DNA from 3 places in the Arthrobacter sp. FW306-05-C genome. Region 2 is predicted to be linked to each of the others. Evidence: riboswitches for the same ligand, from Rfam matches in the RefSeq annotation. Region 2 holds a riboswitch; each other region holds the start of a gene.
The links. A riboswitch is a leader RNA that binds a small molecule or an ion and turns the genes downstream of it on or off. The one in region 2 is predicted to bind S-adenosylmethionine.

Region 1 (9,427 bases), 980 kb from region 2:
TAGGGGCTGCAGATGGATATCCGGTGCTGCGCCGAGTAGATCAGGGTATTGAACAGGCGCAGGTTGTTCTCGGTGATGAACCCGGGGCCGCTGGGCACCACCTGGGCAGTGATGCCACCGGGATGGGGGTCGGAGGGAAGCTGCAGCTGGTGTTCCAGCGAATCGTCGGTTTCGCTCAGCCAGTCGGTGGCGAACACGACGTTCAGGGTGGTGACGATCGGTCCGCGCAGGCACGCCATCAGCTCCACCCATTCGCGGCCCGCCTTGCGGTGGCGGGGGTTGTTGTAGGAGGGCTCGATCAGGTTCTGTGACCCAGTGAACGCGATTTCGCCGTCCACCACCATGATCTTGCGGTGGTTGCGGAGGTCCGGGCGGCGCCACTGGCCGTGGATGGGCAGGAGCGGCAGCATCCGCTTCCACTGGATCTTGCCCGCTTTGAGGCGCTTCAGCAGCTTCTTGTAGCCCTTGATACGCAGCGTGCCAATGTGGTCGAAGAGGAGACGGACTTCGACGCCGCGCTCGGCGGCTTCCTCCAAGGCGGTGAGGAGATCGTTGGTGACGTGGTCCGAGCTCATGATGTAGAACTCGGCATTGACGAACTTCTTCGCCTTCCGCACCGCCTTAGTCATCTCCAGGATGGAGTCCGGGTAGCCGGGGATGAGGTCCACGGTGTTGCCGTCCACCATGGGCAGCGAACCCAGCGTGCGGTTCAGCTCAGCAGCGGACTTGACCCACTCGGGGCCGGGGTAGTCGCTTTCGACGTCGGAGAGCGACGTGATGCCGGCCCGCACCCGCTCGTTGACCAGCTGCTGCTGCGCGCGGCGCCGGCTGGACAGCTGGAAATTGCCGAACAGCAGGAACAGGACGATGCCCACGAAGGGAATGAAGAAGATCCCCAGCAGCCAGGCCATGGCCGTGGTGGGGCGTCTGTTGCCGGGAATGATGCCCAGGGCCAGGACCCGGATGGCCAGGTCTACAAAGCCAAGAAGCACCACCACCCACGTCGGCGCGGTGCCGGCAAGCGAAAAAGGCCACAACACGTCTATAACTCCCGGGAGATTGGGCTCCGGAGGACGGCTTCCGGCCGGGGCACTCTGCCCAGCTTATCCGCGGTGCCGCACTAAGCTGGTGCCATGACCTCTCCAGCCCCAGTGGTTCTCCTTTTCCTCGATCCCGCATTTCCTGACGGCAGGGTGGCCGATGCGTCCAAACCCCAGCTGCTGGTCACGGATCTTGGGGTTACCAGGGGCGACGGCGTCTTCGAAACCATGCTGGCGGTGGGCGGGTCAGTGCGGAAAATGCAGGCCCACCTGGACCGGATGGCAGGCTCCGCCGCGGCACTGGACCTGGACATCCCGGACCAGGATGCGTGGCGCCGCGCCATTGCCGCTGCCGTGGCGCGGCACCGGTCAGAGTACCCGCCCGCCGATCCTGCTGCCGATGAACTGGTGGTCAAGCTTGTGGTGACCCGCGGCGTGGAGGGTGCCCCCGCTCCTACAGCCTGGGTGCAGGCATCGCCCGCGGGGGCTGCCGGCCGCCGGCAGCGTGAAACAGGTATTGACGTCATCCTCCTTGACCGCGGCTACGACAGTGACGTGGCCGAACGGGCGCCCTGGCTGCTTCTGGGCGCCAAGACGCTTTCCTACGCCGTCAATATGGCCGCGCTCCGCTACGCGCATAAGCAGGGCGCGGACGACGTCATCTTCCTGTCCTCCGACGGCCGCGTCCTGGAAGGCCCCACGTCCACGGTGCTGCTGGCGCATGTGGGAAAGTCCGACGACGGCACGCCGGTGAAGCGCCTCATCACACCCCAGCTGGACAGCGGCATCCTCCCGGGAACCTCCCAGGGCGCGCTTTTCTCTGCCGCCAAGGCGGCAGGCTGGGAGCTGGGTTACGGCCCGCTGGAGCCGCAGGACCTCCTGGACGCGGATGCGGTCTGGCTGATCTCGAGCGTCCGCCTTCTTGCCCCTGTGAACACGATCGACGGCAAGCAGATCGGCAGCCCGTCCGTCCAGAAGGAGCTGACCGCCGAGTTGAGCGGACTTTTCGCCGGCATCCACTAGGCCCTGCAACAGGCGCTTAATCCCTTTTCCCGCACCCGCATCACCCGTAAGGTGTGGACCATGGACTCGCGAAACCTGCCGATCGAAAACCTGTCCTTCGACGACTGCTGGGAACTGCTTGAGAATGACACGGTGGGCAGGCTGGCCATCGTGGTGGACGGGCATCCGGAAATCTTCCCCGTGAACTACGTTGTGCACCTGCGCAGCATCGTCTTCCGCACCGCTCCGGGCTCAAAACTCTGGGGCGCCAGGATGGAGCGGCCGGCGGCGCTGGAAATTGACGGCTACGACCCCTCGACGGAACAGGCCTGGAGCGTAGTGGTTCGGGGCGACACGGAAATCATCGAGGACCAGGCCGTCCGGGATGCAGTGGACGGACTTGGCCTGGAGCCGTGGCAGCCCGGAGAGAAGGCCAACTATGTCAGGCTGAACGCCAAAGCGTTAACGGGCCGCAGGTTCCAGGTGAACCGGCCGGATGTCTGGAACACCCGGCTGCAGGACCGGCGCCGCGCGTCGTTCGAGTAGCGGCCGGCGGCGCCTTGTCAGGCGTGGGAAGTTGGACCCTTTCCGGAAAGCTGTGCTTCCAGCCCGGAAAGCAGGATGGTGAGTCCTTGCTCAAGCTCCGCGCCGCCGTCGTATTCTGCAAGGGCCGGCGCAAGGGCACGCAGCCTGGGAAACTCCTTGGCGGGCAGGCGGTGGAGCCCCAGCCGCAGCAGCACCTCGTTTTCTTCCGGGTCAACGACGTATTCCTGCAGTTCGTTGAGGATGTGTCCGTAGAGAAAGCCGTAGTAGGCGCGGTAGACGTGCAGCGCATCCGCCGGCTGGAACCCCGCGGCCACCAGCAGGGACAGGATCTGCTCGAGCGGCCGCAGCGTACCCAGGGGCCGTAGTCCCAGCGGCGTGGACAGGGGCCGCGTTACCAACAGGGGCACTACGTTGGGATGCTGAAGCGCCAGCGTCCGCAGGTTGTGGGCGATTCCCCGCAGTTGGGCCTTCCAGTCCGGGTCCTCGGGATGGATTCTGAGCTGATTGAGCACCAGTTCCGAGACCCCGTCCAGCAGGGCTGCCCGGTTTTCCGCGTACCGGTAAAGGCTCATGGGGTCCCTGCCGAGCTCTTGCCCCAGCCGGCGCATGGTCAGGGCCTCCAGGCCTTCGGCGTCAACGAGTTCCAGGGCCTTGGTTAGCACAATGTCCCGGCTCAGCCGGGTTTTGGGCGAACGAGGCCCGGAAGCTGCAGTGGAAGTCATGGATTGGTCCTCGCCCCGCCGGCGGTGGTCCCGGAGTTATTCAAGACGGTTGCCTCACTTGTAGTCTACGGGTAAAGTCTACAGTGTAGACAAGCGGTGAGAGCGCTGTTCGTCCCCTCAGTCTCAGCCGGGGATGGACTATATACCCCGATCGCCCCCGTGCAGGGGATCGCGGTTTGCTGTTGTAGCCACACGGCAGCGCCGAGCACTTAGCGAAGGGAGCCGTCATGGCTAACTCGCAGTTCGATCTGTTCCTCCACGAAGCAACCTATTCCGATCATGTATCCGATTCCAGCCTGAACCGCGACCGCCTCTACGGGCTGTACACCAGCTGGTGCGTGATCAATCAGCAGCCGCTCGGCAGCGAATCCACTTTTTGGTCAGCCATGAAGCACAGGATCAACCCCGGGCACAACGGACTCCGCATGAAGGGTCCAGCTGCGGCCGACTACATCCTCACCAGCTATCCGGGGCTTGTCTAGCTTCCCCGGCCCGCCTTGGGGCACCCCTTGGGCGCATGAACACATGCTGTGGCACTCCGGTGCCACGGCATTTTTCGTGCCCTGAAGCAGCCGCGGCCAAGGTTGAGGAGCGCGTCCCCGCCTGGGCTAGGTAGGGATGATCCGGAAGAGGAACCTGGTGCGCACCATCACCCACAGCAGTCCCAGGACCACGGCATAGGCCGCGGTGTTGAGGAAGATACTCTGCTGCTGCAGCGCCGGAATATTGGCTACGACGGCGATCAGCAGCACATGCATGATGAACACGTACAGCGTGGCCCGGCCCAGTGGAATCAGGAACCAGCCCAGCGCCCGCTGCACCGGCTTCCAGTAAGCGCTGAGGAATGCGTAGGCCGCCACCACCAGGACCATGACATTAAGCAGGCGGCCTGGAGCCAGGTACGTGCGGCCGAAGAGTGCGTCATACATGGCGCGGTATACGCCGTCCGGCATGAGCGCCAGGCGGACGTCGTAGTTGTTCGCCAGGTAGGGATTCCCCCAGGACAGGAAGGCCAGCGCGAACGCCGCCGCGGTGCAGGCAACCACCACCCACGTATGCCTCGACAGCCAGGCAACGACGGCACGGCGGTGATAGCCGGCAACCAGGCCCAGCACGAACAGCACCTGCCACACCAGCAGGGGGAAGGAGTCCTCGAACTGCGACGGCAGGACCCGGAACCTGGTCACGGCACCAACTGCATACACTGCAAGGGTCGCGGCCAGCACCCAGACGGCCTTTCCGCGGTTCAATGCGGCCAGGATGAGCGGGCTGACCAGTAAGAGCACCACGTAGAGGCCCATGACGTTGAATTGCCAGGGCCCAAACTGCAGCAGCACGATGGCCGGAAGCACCTGGGGCGGCACGGGGAACTGGAACAAGGACGACATGCCCGCATAGAGGTCGTAGGTCCGGCCGGCACCGTTGTGCCCGGCGCCGCCGGTTCCCTGGTCCACGAAGGTTGTGAGCGCCTCGGCGTGGAAGAACGGGAGCAGGGACAGCAGGAAGACCCCGATCAGCACGGCGAGCGCCGTCAGGTAGAGCTTGCCTGCGCGGCGTGACGTGAGGTCCACAACCCGGCCGAAGTCCTCCTTGGCCTTGGGCCCGTACACCATGCCCACCACCAGTCCGGAGAAGAGGACGAACAGCTCTGCGCCTGACACGAAGCCCACGGCTTCCTGCGTGAGCAACTGGAAAAGCGAGGCCATGCCCAGGTGGTTGACCACCACGAAGACGATGGCCATTCCGCGCAGCAGGTCAACGCGCGAGTCCCTGGTGGAAGGATCCTGGTAGCTCCAGGCTGTGGCTGCATTGATCCTGCGCGGAACCTGCCACAGGGCCACCAGGAGGATGACCATGGCGGCGGCAACAGTCCAGGCAGCAGGCCCGGACAGGGTGTTGGCGCGGACATAAGTGCCGGTGGGTGCCTGATCGGTGACAGGGCCGGTCACCATCGGGGAGGCCTTCAGCCTGTCCACCGCAGCCTTGGCAATGTCCGGGTTTCCGGTGAGCAGCCAGCTGATGCTCGCCACGCCGGTGTCCCTGGTGCTGGTGCGTTCGTCCCATACGACGGCAGCCGTGCGTGCGAACTCCAGGGAGGTGGCAGTTCCCGCCACCTGGTCCCACCAGCCGGTTTTGATGCCGGCTTCGGGCGCGCCGCCGGTTGAAGGGCTGTAGAACGCCGCGGTCTGGAGGAGGAAAGGCTTCCTGCGCCCCTCCGAGTAGGTGGCGTAGAAGTTTTCGCTTCCGGAGGCTGTCAGCATCTCCTCAAGCTCGCCGGCCCGCGGCAAGGTGTTGACGGCGGCCCCGCCTGCGGTGTCGTCGTGGTAGGCGGCCAGGCCCACCCAGTCCACGGCGTCGTCGCCCGGGTAGTACGGTGCGTAGGCGTTGTCGCTTCCGTTCCAGGTGCCGTCCCCGTTGGTGTCCAGGAGCGCGAACCCCTCGCTTCCTGGCTGCGGCGCATTCCGGCTCCGGTCAAAGGGTAGTCCTTGCCCAGGTAAGGCGCCCACACCATGGTGGCCCGGCCGCCGTCGTACTTCTTGAATGCCCTGGACACCTCCTGGAAAGCCTGGCGGTACTCGGCGGACTGCTGGCCCCAACCCACCCAGCTTGTGTTCATGTCAGGGGCGAACCGGATCAGCAGCTGGCTCTTGAACCCGGATGTGAGAGTGTGCACCTGCTGCGCAAAGGCTTCGGCTTCTGCAGTGCCGAGCTGGTCCAGCGGCACCGAGGGCTTGACCGTAAGCAGGGCGTGGGCACCTTTGGCTGCGGCCTGCTGCAGGAAGCCGTCGACGTCGTTCCGTTCGGAATCACGGAACGGAAGGGTGATGTCGTGGCCGAAGACAGCAGGGGTGGCGCCCAGCCGGTCACTGAAGCCTGCAGCGGTATCCTCGCCCCACTCGAGCACCGCACCCAGCCACGGCTTGCCGCTGTCGGGTGCAGCCTGCGCCGGACCTGCCGGCGCCAGCACGGCCAGGAAGGCGATGACGATGGCCGCTAGAAAGGCAGCCACAGAGCGCGGACGGTTTACGTGGCTGGTGGCGCGGTGATGCGATGTGATTGCCCGCATGCTGACAAGGACCCCCGGTACTCTTTGCTCTGCTGCCCGTTGCTTAGGCGACGGGGTGGTGCCCCCGGTAAGAACTTTATCCGGCGGCCGGCCCGTGCGTATCGCCTGGCCGTCCGGTGAATTACGGAACATGACGACGGCGGCGGTGCGGCCTGGGAGCGCAGGTGTTACGTTTTTGGGGAGTAATGAGTACCGGTGTGAAGCCCTGACTGGCCGGTCGGCAACCCTCCCTTTCGCGGCGGGGTGCCTCAGGTGAATACTCGGCATATCGACCGATTCGAGCTGCAAGCGTGAAAGAAGGAGATCCGTCGTGTCCGACGCACCCGCCTCTGAGGAAAGACTGTCCTACCGCCTGATTACCGGCGCGGACAACCGTGAGTTCTGCGAGCGGATCTCCGCTGCACTCGCGGACGGTTACGTGCTGCACGGCAGCCCCGCAGCAACCTTCAATGGCACCACCGTCATCGTGGCGCAGGCCATCGTCCTTCCGGCCGCGATCGCCTCGGCAAACGCCGCCGTTGCAACGGCCGTTGACGAGCTTGAGGGCGAGTTCGACGGCGAGTTTGATGGCGAGGGCCACGCATGAGCTACGCCGGAGACCTGACGCCGCAGGAAGCCTGGGCCAAGCTGGAGCAGGGCGCCGTCCTGGTGGACGTCCGTACCGAGGGCGAATGGGCCCACATCGGCATCCCGGACACCAAGGCCACGGACAACGACCCACTCTTCATCCAGTGGACCTTCCCCGGCGGCATCCCCAACCCAGACTTCATCAAGGATCTGACGGACCAGGCGCCGGAGGACCCGGGCACGGAACTGGTGTTCCTGTGCCGCTCCGGCAAGCGCTCCGTCGCCGCTGCCACCGCCGCCACCCAGGCGGGTTTCACCGCCTACAGCGTCCTCGAGGGCTTCGAGGGCGATCCCGACCGCTTCGGCGAGCGGACCGTCAATGGCTGGAAAAACCGCGGCCTGCCCACCAACCTCGGAAAGAACTAAGTGAGCTTCAACCACGACGCCCCCAGCTGGAACCCCGACACCCAGGCCGTCCGCGGCGGGCTGGACCGCAGCAACTTCCAGGAAACGTCCGAGGCCATCTTCCTCAACTCCGGCTTCGTCTACGAATCCGCAGCCGCTGCTGAACGCGCCTTCACCGGCGAAGACGAGCGCTTTGTCTACTCCCGCTACGGCAACCCGTCCGTGGCCACGTTCCAGGAACGGCTCCGGCTGCTCGAAGGCACCGAAGCGTGCTTCGCGACGGCGTCGGGCATGTCCGCGGTGTTCACCGCCCTGGGCGCCCTGCTGGCAGCCGGCGACCGTGTAGTGGCCGCCCGCTCGCTGTTCGGTTCCTGCTTCGTGGTCCTGAACGAGATCCTGCCCCGGTGGGGCGTGGAGACCGTGTTCGTGGACGGCCCGGACCTGGACCAGTGGCGCGAAGCGCTCTCCAAGCCCACCACGGCTGTCTTCTTCGAATCCCCATCCAATCCCATGCAGGAAATCGTGGACATCGCCGCGGTCAGCGACCTGGCGCACGCGGCCGGGGCCACCGTGGTGGCGGACAACGTCTTTGCCACTCCCCTGCTGCAGCGCTGCGGTGACCTGGGCGCGGACGTCATCGTCTACTCCGGCACCAAGCACATCGATGGCCAGGGCCGGGTGATGGGCGGCGCCATCCTGGGCACCAAGGAGTTCATTGACGGCCCCGTAAAGCAGCTGATGCGCCACACCGGCCCCGCCCTGTCCCCGTTCAACGCCTGGGTCCTGACCAAGGGCCTGGAAACCATGGGGCTGCGCGTCAACCACTCCTCCGCCACGGCCCTCCGGCTTGCCGAGTGGCTGGAGGAGCAGCCGGCCGTGAGCTGGGTGAAGTATCCGCTGCTGAAATCGCACCCGCAGTACGGGCTGGCGGCGAAGCAGATGAGCGCAGGCGGCACCGTCCTGACCCTGGAGCTTGCCCCGTCGGGCGGACGCTCCGGCAAGGAAGCCGCCTTCGCCCTGCTGGACGGGCTGCGGATCATCGACATCTCCAACAACCTGGGCGATTCCAAGTCACTGATCACGCATCCCGCCACCACCACGCACCGCGCCATGGGCCCGGAAGGACGAGCGGCCATTGGCCTGAGCGACGGCGTGGTCCGCCTCTCCGTGGGACTGGAGGATGCGGACGACCTCATCCGCGACCTGGAGCAGGCGCTCAAGCAGATCTAAGTTTTCGACGCGCTGCGGTGTTCCCGCGGCGCATATTCCCTGGCGCGGCCCGAATGTGGGCCGCGGGAAGGAAGCACGGCGTCGAAGAGGAAACTCCGCGCCGCGGCGGGTCAGGCCTGGCGGACCCGCAGCAGTTCCGGTGTGTCCTCCACGTCTCCGAGATCCAGCGCTCCGCGCATGGTCACCTGCACGCCCTGGCGCACCACGGCGCCAAACCCCATGTCCTCAGGCGGCGGACCGGCAAGGGCTTTGTCCCGGGCGCGGCGTTGTTCGGCGGCCCCTGTTCCGCGGGCGATGATCTCCTCCACACCCTGCCGGGCCAACGCCAGCTCGCCTTGCTCCTGCAGGACGGGGGCCAGGTAATCCACCAGGGCACGGGCCACATCCGCGGCGGGGGCGGGACGGAAGTTGCCAAAATCCAGGAGCTCGCCGCTAAGCCCCTCGCTGCTGGCCTGCCAGGAGGCCATTCGCAAAAGAACTGTGGGAACGGGTGTGGGATCAACGTCGTCCCGCCACTCCCTGCTGGCAGATTCCACCAGCGCCCGGACCAGCACGGCAATAAGGGCTGCGTCCTCGGCCCGCAGGCATACATCCGCCACCCTCACCTCAACGGTGGGGTGGTTGCGGGACAGGCGGGCATCAAAGTACAGCATCCCCTCGTCCAACATGACCCCGGTATCCAGCAGCCGCGTCACCACCCTCCGGTAGGCGGGGTAGGTGCCGTAGATGCCTGCCGGCCCTGCCGTCGGCCACCGGTTCCAGGCCTGGGTCCGGTAGCTTTCGAACCCGGTGGGCACCCCGTTCCAGAAGGGTGAATTGGCGCTCAGCGCCGTCAGGACCGCCAGCTT
Region 2 (9,427 bases):
AGACGTCCTGGACGCGGATGCCCAGCCGGGCCACCTTGTCCATGTAGGCGGGGCCGATGCCCCGGCCGGTGGTTCCGATGGCACGCTTGCCGAGGAAGCGTTCGGTCACCTTGTCCAGGACTTGGTGGTACGGGGCCACGAGGTGGGCATTGGCGGAGACGCGCAGTTTGGAGGTGTCTGCACCGCGGGCCTGGAGGCCGTCGATTTCCTGGAAGAGGGCCTCGAGGTTTACTACGCAGCCGTTGCCGATGATGGGAACGGCATTGGGGCTGAGGATGCCTGCCGGCAGCAGCTTGAGTTCGTACTTTTCACCGCCCACGACGACGGTGTGCCCGGCGTTGTTGCCGCCGTTGGGCTTGACGACGTAGTCAACACGGCCGCCGAGCAGGTCGGTGGCCTTGCCTTTTCCTTCGTCGCCCCACTGGGCTCCTACGATCACAATTGCTGGCATGGGATCCTCCCCCATTCGTTCGGGCTGCCGGGTTGCCACGAGGTGGCGGGCCATGCAGCACCGTTCATGAGAATGCCCCGAACATACCGGCCTTCACACAGCCGCAGCACGGCACGGCGAAGGAAGAGTTCCGGGGCTCTTACCACCCAAGTTTAGCCGATGGGGCACTTGGTCCTTTGTTGGCCCCGCCGCGGCCCGTCATGCGGGAAGGGCCGCGGCGGGCCTGGTCAGAACCGCCGCCGCGCTGCTATTCGTCCTCAGCCTCCCCGGCGGGCCGGGACGTCTGCTCGGCGAGGGTGTCCCAGAAGGAAATGTCGGCGTCGGCAATCGAACCGTCAGCAATGGCGGCGGCGGTGGACGTCAGCGTGGTGACCGTCTGCTTGATCAGATAGCCGTTGCTGCGCTGGCCCAGTGCGTAGCCGTCCAGGTAGTGGTCGGACATGCCGCGCATCTCGAAGAGCAAGGTGGCAATGCCGTATTCCACGGAGATGCCGTTGCGGCTGATGGTTTCGGCGCTGCCGCCCTGGTATTTGCCCAGGTGGCCCCAACCGGTGGAGTCGACGTTGTTGAAGACCACGGCGCCCAACTGCTTGGACTTTTCGACGACGGCCGGGTCGGCGTTGGGGGTGGTGGGGTACAGGATGGAGCCGGAAACCAGCTTGCCGTCGCGCTCCGCCCGGGTGCCCTGGTGGTGCAGGTCGATCATGTAGTCGATCCGGTACTTGCGCATCACGTTGTTGTGCAGCGCCTGGGTCTCCGGCTGGATCTTGGCCACGTGGTCGCGGTTCAGGTCCACGCCCTCGGCGTTGTAGCGGGTGAGGTGCCGGTCCCCCTTGGCGAGGTAGTTGTCCAGGGAGAAGTTCACGTCCCCCATGGCGCCGTCCGCGTTGAGCATGGGCACCACCAGGATGTTCGCGCCTTTGAGGATGTCCGCCGACTTGCCGGCGCCCAGGTGCTTGATGAACTCCATGGCGCCCTCGGTGGTGAGCTGTTCGTTGCCGTGCTGCTGGGTCAGGTAAAGGATGGTGGGCTTGGCCGGGTCCGAGATGTACTTGACCAGGTGGATGTCGCGGCCCTTGACGGTCTGGCCGATGACTTCCAGTTCCATGGCGGGCTGGCGGGCGTCCTGGTCCTTCAGGAAGGAAACCATCTGGTCATAAGTGGCCAGCTTTGTTGTGGTGATCTGTCCGTTGCCGTCATAGCTGGGGCCCTCGCCCACTGCATTTGCCAGCGGGGCCGGTCCCGCCACGACGGCGAGCGCCAGAACGCCGGAAAGGGCAAGGTTCCTGAGGTTTGCCAGGGGTTTGTTCACGGTGCATGACCTCTTCATTGAGTGCGGTGGTTCTTTGGGTCGAGTGGGTGGCAGCCGCCATGTCCCTCATTCGGCTGTGACAAGAAGCCAACCAAGCTGGACATAATCTGTCAATATACTGGACGAAACCTGTAAGGATGCAAACAGGAGCGCAGAAGTAAAAGAAGGCCTGCCTGGCGCGACACAAAGTGGACCGGACTTGCCCGCGTGGAGCGTCTCGATTTAAGTGGGAGGGAACCATCCGGAGCGGCCGAGAGACCTGGCTCGATGACGCCGCAGCAACCCCGGTCCGGCAGGATTCCTGCCGGCCGAAGGTGCTACTGCCAGGACCGATGGAAAGGAAGATTCCAGCATGTCACTGAACACCGACCACATCCGCGTCACCCACGCCGGTTCCCTGCCCCGCACCCCGGAACTCATCGCGGCGAACGCCGCCAAGGAAGCCGATGGCATCACCCCGGAATTCCTCCAACTGCTTGAGGCCTCCGTGGTGGACGTGGTGCAGCGCCAGAAGGACCTAGGCATCGACATCCCCAACGACGGCGAATACGGACACGCCATGTCCAGTTCCGTGGATTACGGTGCTTGGTGGAACTACTCCTTCGCACGCCTCGGCGGCTTGGAGCCCACCAATGTGGACCGCTGGGCCGAAGCCGGGGTCCGCCGCTCGTCACCCGGCCATGTGGTCCTGACGTCCTTCCCCGACCGCCGGGATCGGCAGGCGTTCAACGAGGCGTACAACGATCCTTCCTCCGGCATCCTCACCCACCGCAAGAGCGTCGCCCAGCCCAAGATCGCCGGGCCCCTGACCTACACCGGCCAGGATCTGGTGGCATCGGATATCAGGAACTTGAAGACCGGACTGGCCGCCGCAGGCCTCTCAGACGGTTTCGTGGCGTCCCTCTCCCCCGGCTCCTGCGCCAGGGTAGCCAACGAGTACTACAAGTCCGACGAGGAACTCGTCTACGCCTGCGCCGACGCCATGCGGGAGGAATACAAGGCGATCATCGACGCCGGGCTCACCGTGCAGCTCGATGACCCGTCCTTGGCCGAGAGCTGGGACCAGATCAACCCCGAGCCCTCCCTGGAGGACTACCTGAAGTTCATCCAACTGCGCATCGAGGCCACCAACTGGGCCCTCCGGGATCTCCCCCAGGAACAGATCCGGCTGCACGTCTGCTGGGGATCCTGGCATGGCCCGCACACCACGGACATCCCCTTCGCGGACATTATCGGCTCCGTGCTGCAGGTCAACGCCGGGGCGTACTCCTTCGAGGCCGCCAACGTGCGCCATGAACACGAATGGCGGGTCTGGGAGGACACCAAGCTGCCCGAGGGCAAGGTCATCATTCCGGGCGTCGTGTCGCATGCCACCAACGTGGTGGAGCACCCTGACCTGGTGGCGGACCGCATCGTGCGTTTCGCCGACGTGGTGGGCCGGGAGAACGTCATTGCCTCCACCGACTGCGGCCTGGGCGGCCGGGTGCACCCGCAGATCGCCTTCGCCAAGCTGGAAGCGCTGGGCGAGGGCGCCCGTCGGGCCACCAACCGGCTCTGGTAATCCGCTTGCCATCCGGGGCGCCGGCTGTTCCTTCCATCACCGGAAAGGGGCGGCCGGCGTTTCGCTTCCCGGGTCTTGCTAAACTGGGGAAGGCCGGCGAGGTCCGGCCCACCCCAACCAACCGCTGCTGATGCGTTTGCGCTTGCCCGCGCCCTCATCTGCCGGCGGCAGCAACGCCAATCCCCGCAGGAGAACCAGCACTTCATGACAGCCCTGGCCCCCGAAACATTCCACGAACAGCTCATGAGCCGCCGCTACGAACCCAGCGTTGCAGCCGTCAACGAACTCTGCGATTCCCTGCGGGAGACCAAACCAGGAACCGTGGTCCCCTACGTCGACCCCATGCACGACGTTGAGGAATGCCGCATCATCAGCCTCTACTCCAACATCGGCGAGGCGGATCCGTCCGGCTTCATCACCGCCGGCGACCAGGACGCCGCAACCCGGATGCTGGGCATCCAGTGGAAGCTGGGCCTGCGCCCCGAGTTCGTGATGCCTTGGAACGTCCACCCCTGGCACGTTCCCGGCGAAGCCAACGGGAAGTTCACCCCGGACCAGGTCCAGGCCGGCCTCAAACCCCTGCTGAAGTTCCTGGCCTTGGTCCCCCGCGCATCGGTCATCGTGGCGCACGGCACCGAAGCCAACCGCCTGGCCAACCTGCTGCTGAAGACCGAGGTTCCCCTGCTGTGGCGCCGCGGCCTGAAGACCTACAAGGTCCGCTCGCTGAGCGGCCGCGCGTTCGCCGGTTCCCCTGCACGCCAGGAGGAGTTCCTCGAGGACATGCGGACGGCGTATGCAGACGCCATGGCCCGGACCGGCATCGCGAAGCCCTGAATCGTCGGCGCTCAGCCTGTGGCATCGGAGTCGGTAAACGAAATTCCCGGTGCCGATTCGTCTTCGGCTTCAACCCAGGTGGTGAAGTCGGCGTACGACATCCAGGAGTAGTAGTCACAGAACCTGAGACACGCTTTTTCCTGCTTTCCCACGCTTCGCGCAGCTCCTCCTTTCTTCCTCTAGCCCTTTGATTCTTTTAACCGAAATCAGGGACGGCGCATTCCAGTCCAGGGACGACGGCGGGCGGTCACCTTTTCGCCAAAAGGTGACCGCCCGCCGTCGTCATATATGGAACCCTCGGTGGGGACTTAGGAGCCTTCGATGGCTGCCTTTGCCTTGGGGTCGGAATCGTTGAGGAACTTCTCGATCCGCTCCGGTTCGTCCGCCTCACCGATGGCGGCCGACGCCCTGCCCAGGGAGTAGAGCGCGCGCAGGAACCCCCGGTTGGGCTCGTGCTCCCACGGGATGGGTCCGACGCCGCGCCAGCCGTTGCGCCGCAGCGCATCCAGGCCGCGGTGATAGCCCACCCGAGAGTAGGCGTAGGAGTCGATGGTGCGCCCCTCCGCCCATGCTTCCTCGGCCAGGATGGCCCACAGCAGCGAGGACGTGGGGTGCCTTTCCACCAGGTCCAGGGCTTCCTGACCGGCCTCCAGCTGTCCGTACACCTCGGTTTCGGCGGGCAGGAGCGTGGGCTCCGGCCCCATCAGGTTCCGGCGGAACTCGTCCGACATCTAGAAGGTCTTTCCGGCCGAGCCGAGCTGCTTGGTGGCTTCCACCACGCGGGCTGCGAGGCCGGCTTCGGCGGAGGCGCCCCAGACACGGGGGTCGTAGGTCTTCTTGTTGCCCACTTCGCCGTCAACCTTCAGGACGCCGTCGTAGTTCTTGAACATGTGGTCCGCCACCGGGCGGGTGTAGGCGTACTGGGTGTCGGTGTCGATGTTCATCTTGATCACGCCGTACGAAACAGCGTCCGCGATTTCCTGGTCCGAGGAGCCGGAGCCGCCGTGGAACACCAGGTCAAACGGGTTCTCCTTGCCGATCTTGGCACCAACCTGGGCCTGGATGTCCTTGAGGATCTCCGGGCGCAGCTTGACGCCGCCGGGCTTGTAGACGCCGTGGACGTTGCCGAAGGTGAGGGCGGTGATGTAGCGGCCGTTCTCGCCGGCGCCCAGGGCATCGATCGTAGCCAGGGCGTCCTCAACCGTGGTGTACAGCTTGTCGTTGATGGCGTTCTCCACGCCGTCTTCCTCGCCGCCGACGGTGCCGATTTCAACCTCGAGGATCATCTTGGCAGCCGCGGTGCGGGCCAGCAGGTCACGGGCGATCCGCAGGTTTTCCTGCAGGGTCTCGGCGGAGCCGTCCCACATGTGGGAGTTGAACAGCGGGTTGCGGCCGGCCTTGACCTCAGCTTCGGAAGCCTCGAGCAGGGGCAGGACGAAGCCGTCCAGCTTGTCCTTGGGGCAGTGGTCCGTGTGCAGGGCGACGTTCACGCCGTAGTTCTTGGCAACCTCGCGGGCAAAAGCCGCGAAACCCAGGGAACCGGCCACCATGTCCTTGGTGGACGCGCCGGACCAGTAGGCCGCACCGCCGGTGGAAACCTGGACGATGCCGTCGGACTCGGCCTCGGCGAAGCCACGGAGGGCTGCGTTAAGCGTCTGCGAGGACGTGACGTTCACGGCCGGGTATGCGAAGCCGCCCGCCTTCGCACGGTCGATCATTTCGGAGTAGATCTCTGGGGTTGCAATGGGCATGCTGGCTCCTCTGCTGAGTTTCGTCTGTGGGTGGAAGACCCTCAAGTAGACCGCTTACGGCTTGGCACCATCCTAGCCATTAGCGGGCCGGGAGTGCTCTGGGTTACGCCCCACCGGCCCACCTACCACCTCCACCCACCCCCGCGAGATGGCACTTGACGGCAATGCCGGGGGCGGGAATTGCCGTCATCTGCCATCTCGCGTCCAGCCGCGGCTCTGCAGCGCCTCCCGCACCTTGCGTACGACGGCGGGCCTGTCACCTTCCAGGTGTTGCTTGCCGATGCGAACTTCAAGCCACCCCAGTGCCAGAGTCCGGTCGTACCGTTCCATGTCCCGCAGGTGCTGCTCCTCCCCTGCGTGGTGCCCGCCGTCGTACTGCAGCGCGATGCCCCACTGCGGATAGGCAGCGTCAGGCCAGAGCGAAGGAAGCCCCCCTTGGTCGAACAGGACGTGGTTCAGGACCGGTTTCCGGCAAGCCGACGTCAATCAGCGCGAGCCGCATGTGTGTTTCCGGGGCGGAGTCGGCGCCTACCCGCACCAATTCGATCGCTTCCCGGGCTGTCTTTATGCCCCGCATGCCCCCATGCCTGCTGATGACGTACCGGAGTGCGTCAAGGCCGCACAGCGCCTCCCTCGGACGCGGAAAGCCGGGCCCGTGGGAGCACACCAAGTAATCTCCAACGGCCACAAGGTCCTGCACGGCCAGCACAGGGGCCAGGTCCAGCCAGGTCCGTGCAGGCGAGGTGACCCTGACGCCGTCGTACTCCGCTACCTCGTCCGGCAGGAAAGACAGCAGATGGCCGACGACGTTGGAGCGGCGTGGAAAGCTGAATCCGCGCCGCCGGGCCAGATGGATCCGCCAGTCGCCGCCCGGCCCTGGCGGCAACGGCGCTCCCCAGACATGTGCGGCAGAGAGGGACGTCAGAGTGGACGTGTCATCAAGGTCTGTGTACGCGCGCAACGCTGCAGCACCGGCGGCACCGGAGTGGGCCGGCATCCGGATGCCCCTCGAAACGGTCACCAGATCCTTCGCCGCGGTTCGCGTGCGCGTGACCCCCGCCTTGTCGGAAGCACGCCGCGAAAAAGTTCCTGTGGTCAAATGCTCTGGAAGGCTGGCCCTGCGCATGCCCCCATTCTGGCGCGTTAGGGAGGCCCCGCAGAGGTTATCCACAGGCTCGCGGACGACGGACCCGCGAGTTGGCACTTAACGGCAATCATCGGCTCCGCGACTGCCGTTAAGTGCCATCTCGCGGGGTTAGGAGACGTGCTGGTTGAAGACGTGCCGGCGGATCCAGGCGTGCATGGCGATCGCGGCGGCGGAGGCGGCGTTGATGGACCGGGTGGAGCCGAACTGTTCGATGGACAGGGTGGCGACGGCGGCGTGGTGGACTTCCGGGGTGAGGCCAGGCCCCTCCTGTCCGAAGACCAGCACGCAGTCGCGGGGCAGTTCGTACGTTTCCAGGGGCACCGAGTCCGGGAAGATATCGATCCCGATGATCGCCAGCCCTTCCCCCTGCGCCCACTGGACAAAGTCCTCGACGGTGGGGTGGTGGCGAACATGCTGGTAGCGGTCGGTGACCATGGCGCCGCGCCGGTTCCACCGCCGTCGACCGATGATGTGAACTTCCTTGGCGAGGAAGGCGTTGGCGGTGCGGACCACGGTGCCGATGTTCAGGTCGTGCTGCCAGTTCTCGATGGCCACGTGGAAGTTGTGCCGCCGGGAGTCCAGTTCCGCGACGATCGCCTCGTGCTTCCAGTAGCGGTATTTGTCCAGGACGTTGCGCCGGTCGCCGTCGGCAAGGAGGTCGGGGTCCCAGTGGTCGCCTTCGGGCAGTTCCCCTTCCCAGGGCCCGACGCCGACCTCCGCCTTTGCGGGTTCGGCCTCCCCGGGCGCGTGGTCGGGTTCGTCTGTCATGCCGGGCGTTTGGTTCACCCTTCAACACTAGACTGGACTCTTCGGGCAACCATCACAGGCGGAGGCAGGCATGGCAGAAGCAGACGAGGTAACAGGCAACCCGGCGGTATACCGCAGCGGCCAGGAGATCGAGTGCTGGCTGACGGACATGGACGGCGTCCTGGTCCACGAAAACCAGCCCATCCCGGGAGCCGCGGAACTGATCCAGCGCTGGGTGGATACCTCAAAGCGCTTCCTGGTGCTGACCAACAACTCCATCTTCACTCCCCGCGACCTTGCCGCCCGCCTCCGCTCTTCCGGCCTGGAGATTCCGGAAGAGAACATCTGGACGTCGGCCCTTGCCACGGCCCAGTTCCTGAAGGACCAGGTGTCCGCCGGGGGCTCGGAATCCGGGAACCGCGCCTACACGATCGGCGAGGCAGGGCTGACGACGGCGCTGCACGAGGCGGGCTTCATCCTGACCGACCAGAACCCGGACTTCGTGGTGCTCGGCGAGACCCGCACGTACTCCTTCGAAGCGATCACCATGGCTATCCGCCTGATCCTCGCCGGTGCCCGGTTCATCGCCACCAACCCCGATGCCACGGGCCCTTCCAAGGACGGCCCGATGCCCGCCACCGGCGCCATCGCGGCCCTGATCACCAAGGCGACGGGCCGCGAGCCGTACATCGTGGGCAAGCCGAACCCCATGATGTTCCGCTCAGCGATGAACCAGATCGACGCCCATTCCGAAACCACCGCCATGATTGGTGACCGGATGGATACGGACATCATTGCCGGCATGGAGGCAGGGCTGCACACGGTCCTGGTCCTGAGCGGCATCACGCACAAGGACGACATCGCTGCATACCCGTTCCGGCCCAACCAGGTGCTGAACTCGGTGGCGGACCTGAAGAACCAGATCTAGAAGATGCTGACCCGGGAACCGCCCCGGGGCAAGGGGAAGTACTCGTCCAGCAGTTCCGTCAACAGGGGCCGGTAGATCTGCGGATTCCAGCCCGGGCTGGCGTGCGCGGGGGCAGCCCCGATGGTCTGCAGGTTGCTGGAAACCATGTTGTCCTTGAACACCACGGCCCAGGTTTCGGACGCGGTCTCGTAGTCCACTGTGCCGTCCTTGGGGTTGCCGATGTAGGCCATCTTGGCTGTGCCAAGATGGCCGGCAAACTGGCTTCCCTCGAAGTGGTAGATGTAGGCGGACTCCGTCTGGACCAGGACATTGGACGGGGCGATCGGCGACAACTGCTCCAGCGTCTGGTTCAGGATCTGGCGCCAGCTCCGTTCGTCCTTGTGGATGATCCGTTCCCCCAGTTCATACCCGCCACGGAGGGTGGACGGGAACCTGACACCGCTCTCATAGAGGAACACCACGCCGTCGAACCAGCTCTGGTCCAGGACGTCGTGCGCGCTGTAAGGGCTGGAGTCCAGGAGGATGAACTGTACCTGGATTTCCTGCAAGGCCAGCAGCCGCGCAGCCACCTGCGTTGCCAGCATGCCGCCAAAGCTGTGTCCGTAAAAGAACAGCTTGGTGATCTTCTCCGCGGCAACGTAGTCGGTGATGGCGTTGACCACCTCGGTGATGTTCAGGCCCAGGTTGGAATATCCG
Region 3 (9,427 bases), 2.2 Mb from region 2:
TCAGCTGGGCGAGCATGTCCGCGGAGGGGTCGACGGCGGTGACGTCCAGGCCCAGGTCCAGCAGCAAGGAGGTGAACTTTCCGGTACCCGCGCCGACGTCCAGTGCCTCATGGGCGCTGGTGGGCACCAGCCAGCGGACCGAGTCTTCCGGATATCCGGGGCGGACGCGGTGGTAGTGCCCGCCGCCGTCCTGGAAGCTCTGGCCAAGCTCCCGGCGCCGCCCGTGATCGAGCCTGGGGCCACCCCGAACCAAGCGTGGCCTCCTTCGTGTGCTGCCGATGTGGACGTCTCTCGAATGTACCGCACGGACGGTCACCGGCTGGTGCCCCAAGGGGCACCCTCTTTGCTGCAGCTGCTCAGTCGTCGATGCAGGGGGCCGCGCCGGCCGTTCCCGGCGTGTTGGGCGCCCAGTGCGGGTAGGTGCGGAAGTCGTTGGCGGGGACCCAGCGCCCGGCGTCCACCACGTAGTCCCACCCCAGCCCGTTGCTGCGCAGCGCACGGATACCGGCGAGGAGGCGTTCGGCATCCTCCAGCCGTGAGCCGACGCCAAAACTTGCGCGGAGCGAACCGGACGGCAGGCCAAGGCGCTTCAGCAGGGGATGGGCGCAGAAGCGTCCATCGCGCAGGCCCACGCCGTGCTCGGCGGCGAGATAGGCGGCCACCAGCCCCGCGTCGTAGCCCTCCACGGAGAAGTTAACCACGCCGATGGTGTCCGTTTCCGGGTTGCTGTCCTTGAAGATCTGGTGCACGGTAACGCCGTCGATGTCCTGCAGGCCCTCCACCAGGAAGGAGCGGATCGCGGCTTCGTGGGCGTGCCACCGGTCCTGGTCGAGCTCAGCAATGACCTGGGTGGCGCGGGCCAGCGTGGCGGCTCCGAGGACGTTCGGCGAGCCCCCCTCATGGCGGGCCGGGCCGCTGGCCCAGCTGACGCCGTCGAGCCTTGCTTCCTTGACCGCGCCGCCGCCGGCAAGGTGCGGGACGCCCGCGTCCAGCCAGTCAGGCCGTCCCACCAGGACGCCGGCGCCGAACGGTGCGTAAAGCTTGTGGCCGGAAAACGCGATGTAGTCGATGTCATCCGTGCTGATGTCCACCCGGCGGTGCGGTGCCAGCTGGGCCGCATCCACCACGATCCGTGCGCCGTGCTCGTGGGCCAGCGCGGCCAGGGCGCGGATGGGAAGGATCTCGCCGGTGACGTTTGAAGCGCCGGTGACGGCCAGCAGGCTGACCCCGCCCTGCTCCAGCTCCGCGCAGACTGCGTCGAGGGTGCCGGTGATCGTCTCCGCGGCCACGATGCTGCGGTGGGGCACGCCCTGCCACGGCAGCAGGTTCGCGTGGTGTTCGATGTCCAGGTAGAGGACATCGCCGTCAGGGCGGCCATCGGTGACCGGGAGGCAACCTGCCAGGAGGTTCAGCGAGTCGGTGGTGTTGCGGGTGAAAATGACCGAGTCGTCCGGGCGGCCGCCGACGAAATCGCGGACGATGGTGCGCGCGTTCTCGTAGACAGAGGTGCTGATCTGGGAGGCGTATCCTGCTCCCCGGTGGACGCTGGCGTAGTAGGGCAGGATTTCGTTCAGGTAGGCAGACACCACGGAGAGTGCAGGGGCCGAGGCGCCGTAATCCAGGTTTGCGTACCGCACGTGGCCGCCGGTGATCAGCGGCGCCTGGATCTCGGCTCCGGTGACTGCCGCGAGGGGCCGGCCGGCAACGGCATGCCGTTCAGCAACTGCCGCTTCGGTGCTGACGGGCTGGGGGGAGACGGTGGCAGTTGTCACAGAGACCTCACTTGGATACAGGACTCCGGCATAGTGGAATCCGCGCTTGCCGCATCCGCTCCGGACCGGCCTGGTCGTCACCCGGGGCACCCCACCGCGAATGGAGGGTTGCCGGCCAGCAAACCGGGGTTTAGCGCTGGCACTCGTGACCTGGATAAAAGCGTAGGACATGCGGCTGACAGGACTGAACCCGCAGCGATTGTTAAGCGGTTTGTTACGCGATTTCGAATAAACGGCGGCGGACACCCCCATCTGGAGGTGTCCGCCGCTGCTTTATTCGTTTTTTCGGGGAAAAGCCAACCGTTACAGCAAATCGTCCAAATAAGGGTTCAGGCGGTGCAATACCTCTGAGTGCAGGATCGAGTTGGTGGCCAGCGCGTTCCCGCCGAAGGGGCCGTCCTCGCCTTCCAGCGACGTGAAACGGCCGCCGGCCTCCACGACGATCGGCACAAGGGCGGCCATGTCGTAGAGGTTCAGTTCCGGTTCGCAGGCGATGTCCACGGAGCCCTCCGCCACCATGCAGTACGACCAGAAATCGCCAAAGGCACGGGTCCGCCACACGTCCTCGGTGAGGCCCAGGAACTCGTCAAGGTTTCCCCGTTCCTTCCAGCCCGTGAGGCTGGAGTAAGAGAGGGAGGCGTCCGAGAGTGTCGAGACGTTGGAGACGCGGAGCCGGGTGGCAGCTGCCAGGGACCTGCCCATGTATGCGCCCATACCCTTCGCCGCCCACCAGCGCTTGCCCAGGGCCGGGGCGCTGACCACGCCCACCACCGGCTCGCCCTCGTCGACGAGGGCGATAAGGGTAGCCCAGACCGGAACGCCGCGGACGAAGTTCTTGGTCCCGTCAATGGGGTCGATGATCCAGCGCCGCGACCCGTGTCCCGTGCTGCCGAACTCCTCGCCCAGGACCGCGTCCCGGGGGCGGGAACGCGAGAGCTGGCCGCGGATGGCTTCTTCGGCGGCCTTGTCCGCATCGGTGACCGGCGTCAGGTCCGGCTTGGTCTCGACGTGGAGGTCCAGGGCCTTGAAGCGGCTCATGGTCTGGTCATCCACGGAGTCGGCCAGGACATGTGCCAGGCGCAGGTCATCGTTGTAGCTCGAAGCGGGTTGGATCATGGTTCCAAACTACAGTCTGCGCACGCTTCTGCCGGGGAGAACGCGTCAGTTGACGCTGCCGAGCTCCTTGGTTTCCTGTGCTTCCAACCTTGGATCCGTGCCGAGCAGCCGCCGCAGCGACGCCAACCGGGCGGGACCGGTGGGACCTGCGTGTCCGCCCGCCACCCAGTCGTCGAGGCCGCAGTTCACTGCAATTGCCGTGTGCTTGCAGCCCCGTTCGCAGTTCTCGATGCCGGGGGAGAGGTCCGGGAAGGAGCGCAGGATCCGGTCGGGGTCCACGTGGGCGAGGCCGAAGGACCGGATGCCCGGAGTATCAATGATCCAGCTGCCGGCCGGAGCGTCCGCGAGGCGCAGCGCCAGGGCAGAGGACGACGTGTGCCGGCCCCGTCCCGTCACGGCGTTCACTCCGCCGGTGGCCCGCTCGGCCCCAGTAAGCGCGTTCACCATGGTGGACTTGCCCACGCCTGAGTGCCCGAGCATGACGGTGACCTTGCCGCCCAGGTGGGCGCGGAGGGCTGCCACCGCGGTGCTGTCCAGCCGGGCCGAGAGGCCGTCGTCGGAGCGTGCGTCGATCCCGGAGGCCTGGGCGTCAGCGGTTCGGCTGATGATCACCGGGAAATCCAGGTGGGTGTAGTTGGACAGCAGTTCCGCTGGATCCTTGACGTCGGCCTTGGTGACCAGCAGGATCGGCTCGATACCGGCGTCGTACGCAGCCACCAAGGCACGGTCGATGAATCCGGTCCGCGGCTCCGGATTGGCGGCCGCCACCACGATCACCAGCTGGTCCGCGTTGGCCACCACGGCACGTTCGATTGGATCCGTGTCGTCGGCGCTGCGCCGCAGGAGCGTTTTGCGGTCCTGGATCTTCACCAGGCGCGCCAGCGTGTCCGGTGCCCCGGAGACGTCCCCCACGAGCGAGACGAAGTCGCCTGCAACCACCGGCGAGCGGCGAAGTTCGCGGGCGCGTGCCGCAATGACCACGCGTTCGTTGTTCGAGTCCTCACCCACGACTGCGGTGTACCGCCCCCGGTCCACCGTGATGATCCGTCCGGTGACCGCATCGTCGTGGCTGGGACGGTCCTTGGTGCGGGGCCTGGAGCCCTTCTTGTTGGGCCTGATACGGACGTCGGACTCGTCCCAGGAGTCAGTGCGCCGTGCCACCGCTGGGCTCCTCCGGTCCGGATGCCGCAGCGGCGTCCTGGGCCAGCATGCCTGCCCACAGCTGGGGGAAATCGGGCATGGTTTTGGTGGTGGTGGCGATGTCCTCCACCTGTACGCCCTCCACTGCCAGGCCCAGGATGGCGCCGGCAGTGGCCATTCGATGGTCCGCGTAGCTGCGGACGACGCCGGCGTGCAGCGCGGCGGGCCGGATCACCAGGCCGTCGCTGGTTTCCTCTGCGTCCCCGCCGAGCCGGTTGATTTCCGCCACCAATGCAGCGAGCCTGTCCGTCTCGTGTCCGCGCAGGTGGGCGATCCCGGTGAGCCGGGATGGGCCCGTGGCCAGCGCGCACAGGGCTGCGACGGTGGGGGCAAGCTCGCTGGTGTCCGCGAAGTCGCCGCCCTTGATCTCCGGGCCGCCGGTGACAGTCAGGACGCCGTCGGACAGGGTGACGTGTGCGCCCATTTTCACGAGAATCTCGCGCCACAGGTCTCCCACCTGCTGGGTATCCGCCGGCCAGTTGGGAATCCGAACTGTTCCCTTCGAGGCCAGGGCGGCCGCCAGGAACGGTCCGGCGTTGGAAAGGTCCTGTTCGATCCGCTGGTCGAAGGCACGGATTGGCCCGGGTGCCACCACCCAGTGGTTGGGAACGGAGTCGTCCACGGACACGCCGGCGCCGCGCAGGACAGCCACGGTCATGTTGATGTGGTCCAGGCTCGGCACCGGCTTTCCCACGTGCTCCAGGTGCAGGCCCTCGTCGAACCTCGCCCCCACCAGGAGGAGGGCGGAGACGAACTGGGACGACGCGCTGGCGTCGATCACCAGATGGCCGCCCCGCACCGCGCCCTTGCCTTCCACCACGAACGGGAGCGACGACGGAGCGGAGCCGTCTTCGGAGGCAACGGCCACACCGAGGGCCTTAAGCGCCTCGATGATGGTTCCCATGGGGCGCTTCCGGGCGTGCGGGTCGCCGTCGAAGACGCTGGTTCCGTTGCGGAGCGCCGCCAGCGGTGGAACGAACCGCATGACCGTGCCCGCCAGCCCGCAGTCGATTCTGGTCAGGGACGCCTCAGCCGCTGCCGGCAGCGGAACCACTTCCAGGTCAGGGCCAAAGTCGCCGTCCCCCGGCACTTCCTTGATAGAGGCGCCCAGCTGCCGGAGCGCATCGACCATCAGTGCCGAATCCCTGGAGTGCAGGGGTGCGCGCAGCCGGGACGGGCCGTCCGCCAAGGCGGCCAGGACCAAGTACCTGTTGGTCAGGGACTTTGATCCCGGAACCGTCACGGTGGCATCGACGGGCCGGGACGCAAAGGGTGCGGCCCAGTGCTCGACAGGTGTTCCGGACCCGTCCCGGGTGGCAGCTGTTGCGGTCATTCGTGCTTATGCTCCCGTGGCGTGTACGGCGCGGCGTACGGCTTTGTCCGCCTTGTTCAGCTTCTTGGTGGTGGTCCGGCGCGCGTCGGCAGCAAGGTGCGAGGCATTCCTGCGGGCATCGGCGGCCAGGTGTTCGGCACGCCAGGCCAGGCCCGGCTTGCCCGCTGTGTCCACCGAGGCCAGCAGCGCGCCGCCGCTTAGCGAAAGGTTCTTGAGCAGCTGGTTCCGGCGGTTTTCCCGCCCTTCCTTGCTGCTGATATCCGCACTGCGCCACTCAACAAAGGTGTTAAGCAGCGAAATCACGGTCAGGAGGCCGGCTGAAAGCCTGGAGAACTTGCCAAGGCCGAACAGGACGCCCGCTCCCACCTGGGTTCCGCCGATGACGCGCGCCAGCGTCTTCTCGCTCGCCTGGAAGGGGAGCGAAGCCGCCGCCTTACGCAGGAGCGGCGAGAGCTGCTGGGCGGTGTCGTCGGAGTTCTTGAGCTTATCCAGTCCGGCAAGAACGAAACTGGAGGCAAGCATGGGCCGGGCGAGCGTGCGGACAAAGGACATGAATTTCCTCCTGGATGGACGAGCCGCGGCAAGCGGCGGAGTCGGTCCTAGTCTTGCACTTTTGGGGAATATTTGCCCGCTGAGGGCGGTTATCGATGTCGGGTCCGTGACAGGGACCCAGGCGATCATTCACCCGATACAGAGCGGAGTTGGGCCTTGGGGAAGGTGTTGGACGAAACCAGACCGGCGGGGCCGGTGGCATTGGATACTCTTGCCGCGGAGCCGCTGGAGTACGGCATGCCCCGGGCGGGAAGCCGGACAGTAGACTTGAAGGCAATGAGCACCTTGGATCCGGCCGCCGCGGCCATGTATGAGGCCACCCCCGCCGAAGTGAACGGCAAGGCGGGAGCCGCGCCTCTCCCGTCCGGTCAGGATGGTCCTGGTTCCCGGGCCGCCGACGCCGACGCAAATGACAGTACCGAACTGGATGTCTCCGCGGAGACCATGGAGCAGCGCCGCCTTCGCTTCGAGCGGGACGCCATGCAGTACGTGGACCAGCTGTATTCGGCTGCGATGCGCATGGCACGGAACCCGTCGGACGCGGAGGACCTGGTCCAGGAGGCCTACACCAAGGCCTTCTCGGCGTTCCACCAGTACAAGCCGGGAACCAACCTGAAGGCGTGGCTGTACCGGATCCTCACCAACACGTACATCAACCTGTACCGCAAGCGGCAGCGTGAGCCCTTGCAGTCCAACTCGGACAGCATTGAGGACTGGCAGCTGGCGCGGGCGGAGTCGCACACCTCGAGCGGACTGCGGTCCGCCGAGGCCGAGGCATTGGACCACCTCCCGGACTCGGACGTAAAGCGGGCGCTGCAGGATATCCCTGAGGAATTCCGCCTGGCGGTCTATTTCGCTGACGTGGAGGGCTTCGCCTACAAGGAAATCTCAGACATCATGAACACGCCCATCGGCACCGTGATGTCCCGGCTCCACCGCGGCCGGCGAATGTTGCGGGACATGCTCGCGGAATACGCCGCCGAGCGGGGATTCAAAACAGCCGTGGATACGTCGGAAGCGGCAGGAAGCAAAGCACAGGAGAACAGGAAATGAGCGATTGCCAGGGATTGGGCGACTGCGACGACACCCGGATGCAACGCATCTACGAATACCTTGACGGGGCGCTGACCCGCGAGGACTTGACCGAGATCAAGAACCACCTGGATGAGTGCCCTGAGTGCACCCAGCAGTACGACCTCGAGTGCGTCATCCGCAACATGGTCAAGCGCTCGTGCAAGGAGTCCGCTCCGGATAACCTGAAGAACGCCATCCTGGACAGGATCCACGCGATCCGTCCCGTGGAGGCATAGGCATAAAGCGCCGGCCTCCGGATCAGGGCCGCAGACAGCAAAGGACCCCGTAAGCCGAATGGCTTGCGGGGTCCTTCGCTTGAACCGTGTTCCTGGCATTTGCCTAGGTGTTGGGGCGCTTCCCGTGGTTCGCGCCGCCACGCTTACGGTCACGACGCTTGCGTGCACGCTTGCTCATAGCTGGCCTCCTTACTGTTGGTACTCAAAAGAGCTGCCCTCCAGTCTCCCACATGATGTGGCGCCCCGCGAACCGGGAAACGGCGAATGACCTGCGGCAGTGCCTGCAGGTCATGCCCTAATGCCGCAGGGTGCTGCGGATGGCTGCCCGGGCGTCTTCCAGGACAGTACGGACAGTTTCCAGGGTCACCGGGCCTATGGGCTCGCGCAGGGCGTACCGGCGCAGTTCTGCACGGAGGTCGTCACCGAAATGCTGCAGCATCAACTCCACGTCACGCCGTTGCACCGAGGCTGCAATGCCGTTCTCCACGCCCGCCAGGTCATCCCGGCACCGGTCCAGCTCTGCGAGGCCCGCGGGGGTGATGTGGTAGTTGGTGCGGCGCCCGGCCTGCTCAGTGGACACCAGGCCGTCCTCCTCGAGCTTGCCCAGCCTCGGGTAGATGGTCCCGGCGCTGGGTGCATAGGTCCCGCCAAACCGGTCCCGGAGCGCCTTGATGAGTTGGTATCCGTGTTTGGGCCCGCTCTCGAGCAGGGCCAGGAGGTAGAGGCGCAACGCACCGTGTGCGAAGACGGGCGGCATCAGCGTTCCGTTTCGCCGCCGTCAACGGATGCCGGAGCGTGGAAGATGGAGGTCTTGCCCGACACCGAGTTGGTCCGCACCAGCATCAATTGGCCATCCGGCCCGGCGATGGTCTCCACCTTGCCGTTGGCCAGGAGGCACTGCTGTCCGTCCAGAACCACCGCACCGCCGGCCGACTTGGCCACAATGTCCACGCCTACGTCATGGGGCAGGCGGATGGTGAGGTCCCCGGAAACCGAGTTGGAGCCGAAATCCCGGGTGAAATCGAGCAGGTCGAAGCTGAGGTGGCCGCTGACCGTGTTGGTGCGCACATTGGTGAAGTGGCCGGACGCAGTAACCTCACCGGAGACGCTTTTGGCGGTGAGTACGCCGCGGTGGTCCCGGACAGCCACGCTTCCGCTGATGGTGTTGACCTGGAGTTCGCCGGACGTGCCCTCTGCTGCCACCGTGCCGGAAACGGTGTTGAGGCGGACGTGGGCGGAGGTGCCGGAGACCAGGCCGTCGCCGCTGACAGTTCCCGCTTCGACCTCAGTGCCGGCGGGAACGGCAACGGTGATGACGGCGGAATTCCCGCTGTTGTGATTGACCGTCTCCATGAGGTTCTTGAACCACCCCTGCGCGCCGTGCAGCTGGTGCCGGACCTCCAGCCTGCCGCCACTGAGGGAGACGGCGACGGGGTCGCCGTGGACCTCGGACACCTCAATCCGGACCACAGGTTCGGCATGCGCCACGACGCGGAAGCTGCCGCGTACCATCCCCAGCTTCAGGGACGCCACGTCTCCTACGACGATGGTCTGCGGGCTCTCGACAGTCCAGGTTTCCTCAGCCACGGTCCCTCCAAAAGACGATATATCGCGTTGCCGCTACAACTTATCGCCGCAGGCGGACCGGGTCAAGATATATCTCGAAGCCTACTGCGGTGCTTCCAGGCCCAGCCACTGGAACCAGCCGCGGTGCAGAACCAGCCACGCCATGAGGCCATATCCGGCCTGACCGGGTGTGCCGCCGTTGGCGGCCAGGTCCTGGCGCCACTGTTCGTGGTTCAGGAGGGGTGAGAAGGTGTCGACGTAGAGGTGCTTGCGGCGGGTGGTGACATCCGCAAAGGCGGTGTTCAGCTCGTCAAGGCGCCGGTTCTGGGCCGGATCGAGAGTGGGGGGCGGTCCCACCACGAAAACCTCGATCCGGTTCTGGGAAGCCGAGTCCAGGATGTTGGCCAGGTTCAGCCTGCTCCGTGCCGTGGACAGGCCAAACTCGATATCGCGTCCGGACAGGCCTATAACGAGCCGATTCTCCGCTTGGGCGCTGAAGCGGCGGCCTGCTTCGTCCAGCCACCGCGCCGCCAGCCCCTCAGTGCCTTCCTGGGGGCAGGGGAGCGCGTAGCTTTCCA

Region 1: linked by a shared signal. The riboswitch ahead of LFT44_RS18660 (DUF1737 domain-containing protein) and the one ahead of LFT44_RS02515 (cobalamin-independent methionine synthase II family protein) in region 2 are both predicted to bind S-adenosylmethionine.
Region 3: linked by a shared signal. The riboswitch ahead of LFT44_RS12830 (aminotransferase class V-fold PLP-dependent enzyme) and the one ahead of LFT44_RS02515 (cobalamin-independent methionine synthase II family protein) in region 2 are both predicted to bind S-adenosylmethionine.

The regions. Positions count from the first base shown of each region.
Region 1 is NZ_CP084556.1:4,004,836-4,014,262, forward strand. Features, by position in the region: gene cls (cardiolipin synthase) at 1-1,040, opposite strand, end outside; gene LFT44_RS18635 (aminodeoxychorismate lyase) at 1,134-2,063, shown strand; gene LFT44_RS18640 (pyridoxamine 5'-phosphate oxidase family protein) at 2,124-2,588, shown strand; gene LFT44_RS18645 (TetR/AcrR family transcriptional regulator C-terminal domain-containing protein) at 2,606-3,310, opposite strand; gene LFT44_RS18650 (hypothetical protein) at 3,538-3,792, shown strand; partial or broken gene opgC (OpgC domain-containing protein) at 3,919-6,377, opposite strand; SAM riboswitch class IV at 6,559-6,674, shown strand; gene LFT44_RS18660 (DUF1737 domain-containing protein) at 6,688-6,963, shown strand; gene LFT44_RS18665 (rhodanese-like domain-containing protein) at 6,960-7,370, shown strand; gene LFT44_RS18670 (O-succinylhomoserine sulfhydrylase) at 7,371-8,579, shown strand; gene LFT44_RS18675 (glutamate--cysteine ligase 2) at 8,690-9,427, opposite strand, start outside.
Region 2 is NZ_CP084556.1:504,363-513,789, reverse strand. Features, by position in the region: gene LFT44_RS02525 (adenylosuccinate synthase) at 1-451, opposite strand, end outside; gene LFT44_RS02520 (M14 family zinc carboxypeptidase) at 699-1,781, opposite strand; SAM riboswitch class I at 1,998-2,102, shown strand; gene LFT44_RS02515 (cobalamin-independent methionine synthase II family protein) at 2,116-3,324, shown strand; gene LFT44_RS02510 (uracil-DNA glycosylase) at 3,529-4,158, shown strand; gene LFT44_RS02505 (hypothetical protein) at 4,170-4,310, opposite strand; gene LFT44_RS02500 (DUF3151 domain-containing protein) at 4,467-4,889, opposite strand; gene fbaA (class II fructose-bisphosphate aldolase) at 4,890-5,909, opposite strand; gene LFT44_RS02490 (hypothetical protein) at 6,319-6,930, opposite strand; gene LFT44_RS02485 (TrmH family RNA methyltransferase) at 7,165-7,824, opposite strand; gene LFT44_RS02480 (HAD-IIA family hydrolase) at 7,895-8,731, shown strand; gene LFT44_RS02475 (alpha/beta hydrolase) at 8,728-9,427, opposite strand, start outside.
Region 3 is NZ_CP084556.1:2,764,880-2,774,306, reverse strand. Features, by position in the region: gene LFT44_RS12835 (class I SAM-dependent methyltransferase) at 1-253, opposite strand, end outside; gene LFT44_RS12830 (aminotransferase class V-fold PLP-dependent enzyme) at 357-1,772, opposite strand; SAM riboswitch class IV at 1,810-1,923, opposite strand; gene hisN (histidinol-phosphatase) at 2,076-2,888, opposite strand; gene rsgA (ribosome small subunit-dependent GTPase A) at 2,934-4,049, opposite strand; gene aroA (3-phosphoshikimate 1-carboxyvinyltransferase) at 4,033-5,421, opposite strand; gene LFT44_RS12810 (DoxX family protein) at 5,428-5,973, opposite strand; gene LFT44_RS12805 (sigma-70 family RNA polymerase sigma factor) at 6,169-7,026, shown strand; gene rsrA (mycothiol system anti-sigma-R factor) at 7,023-7,283, shown strand; gene LFT44_RS22145 (50S ribosomal protein bL37) at 7,387-7,461, opposite strand; gene LFT44_RS12795 (PadR family transcriptional regulator) at 7,579-8,040, opposite strand; gene LFT44_RS12790 (DUF4097 family beta strand repeat-containing protein) at 8,040-8,870, opposite strand; gene LFT44_RS12785 (GDSL-type esterase/lipase family protein) at 8,952-9,427, opposite strand, start outside.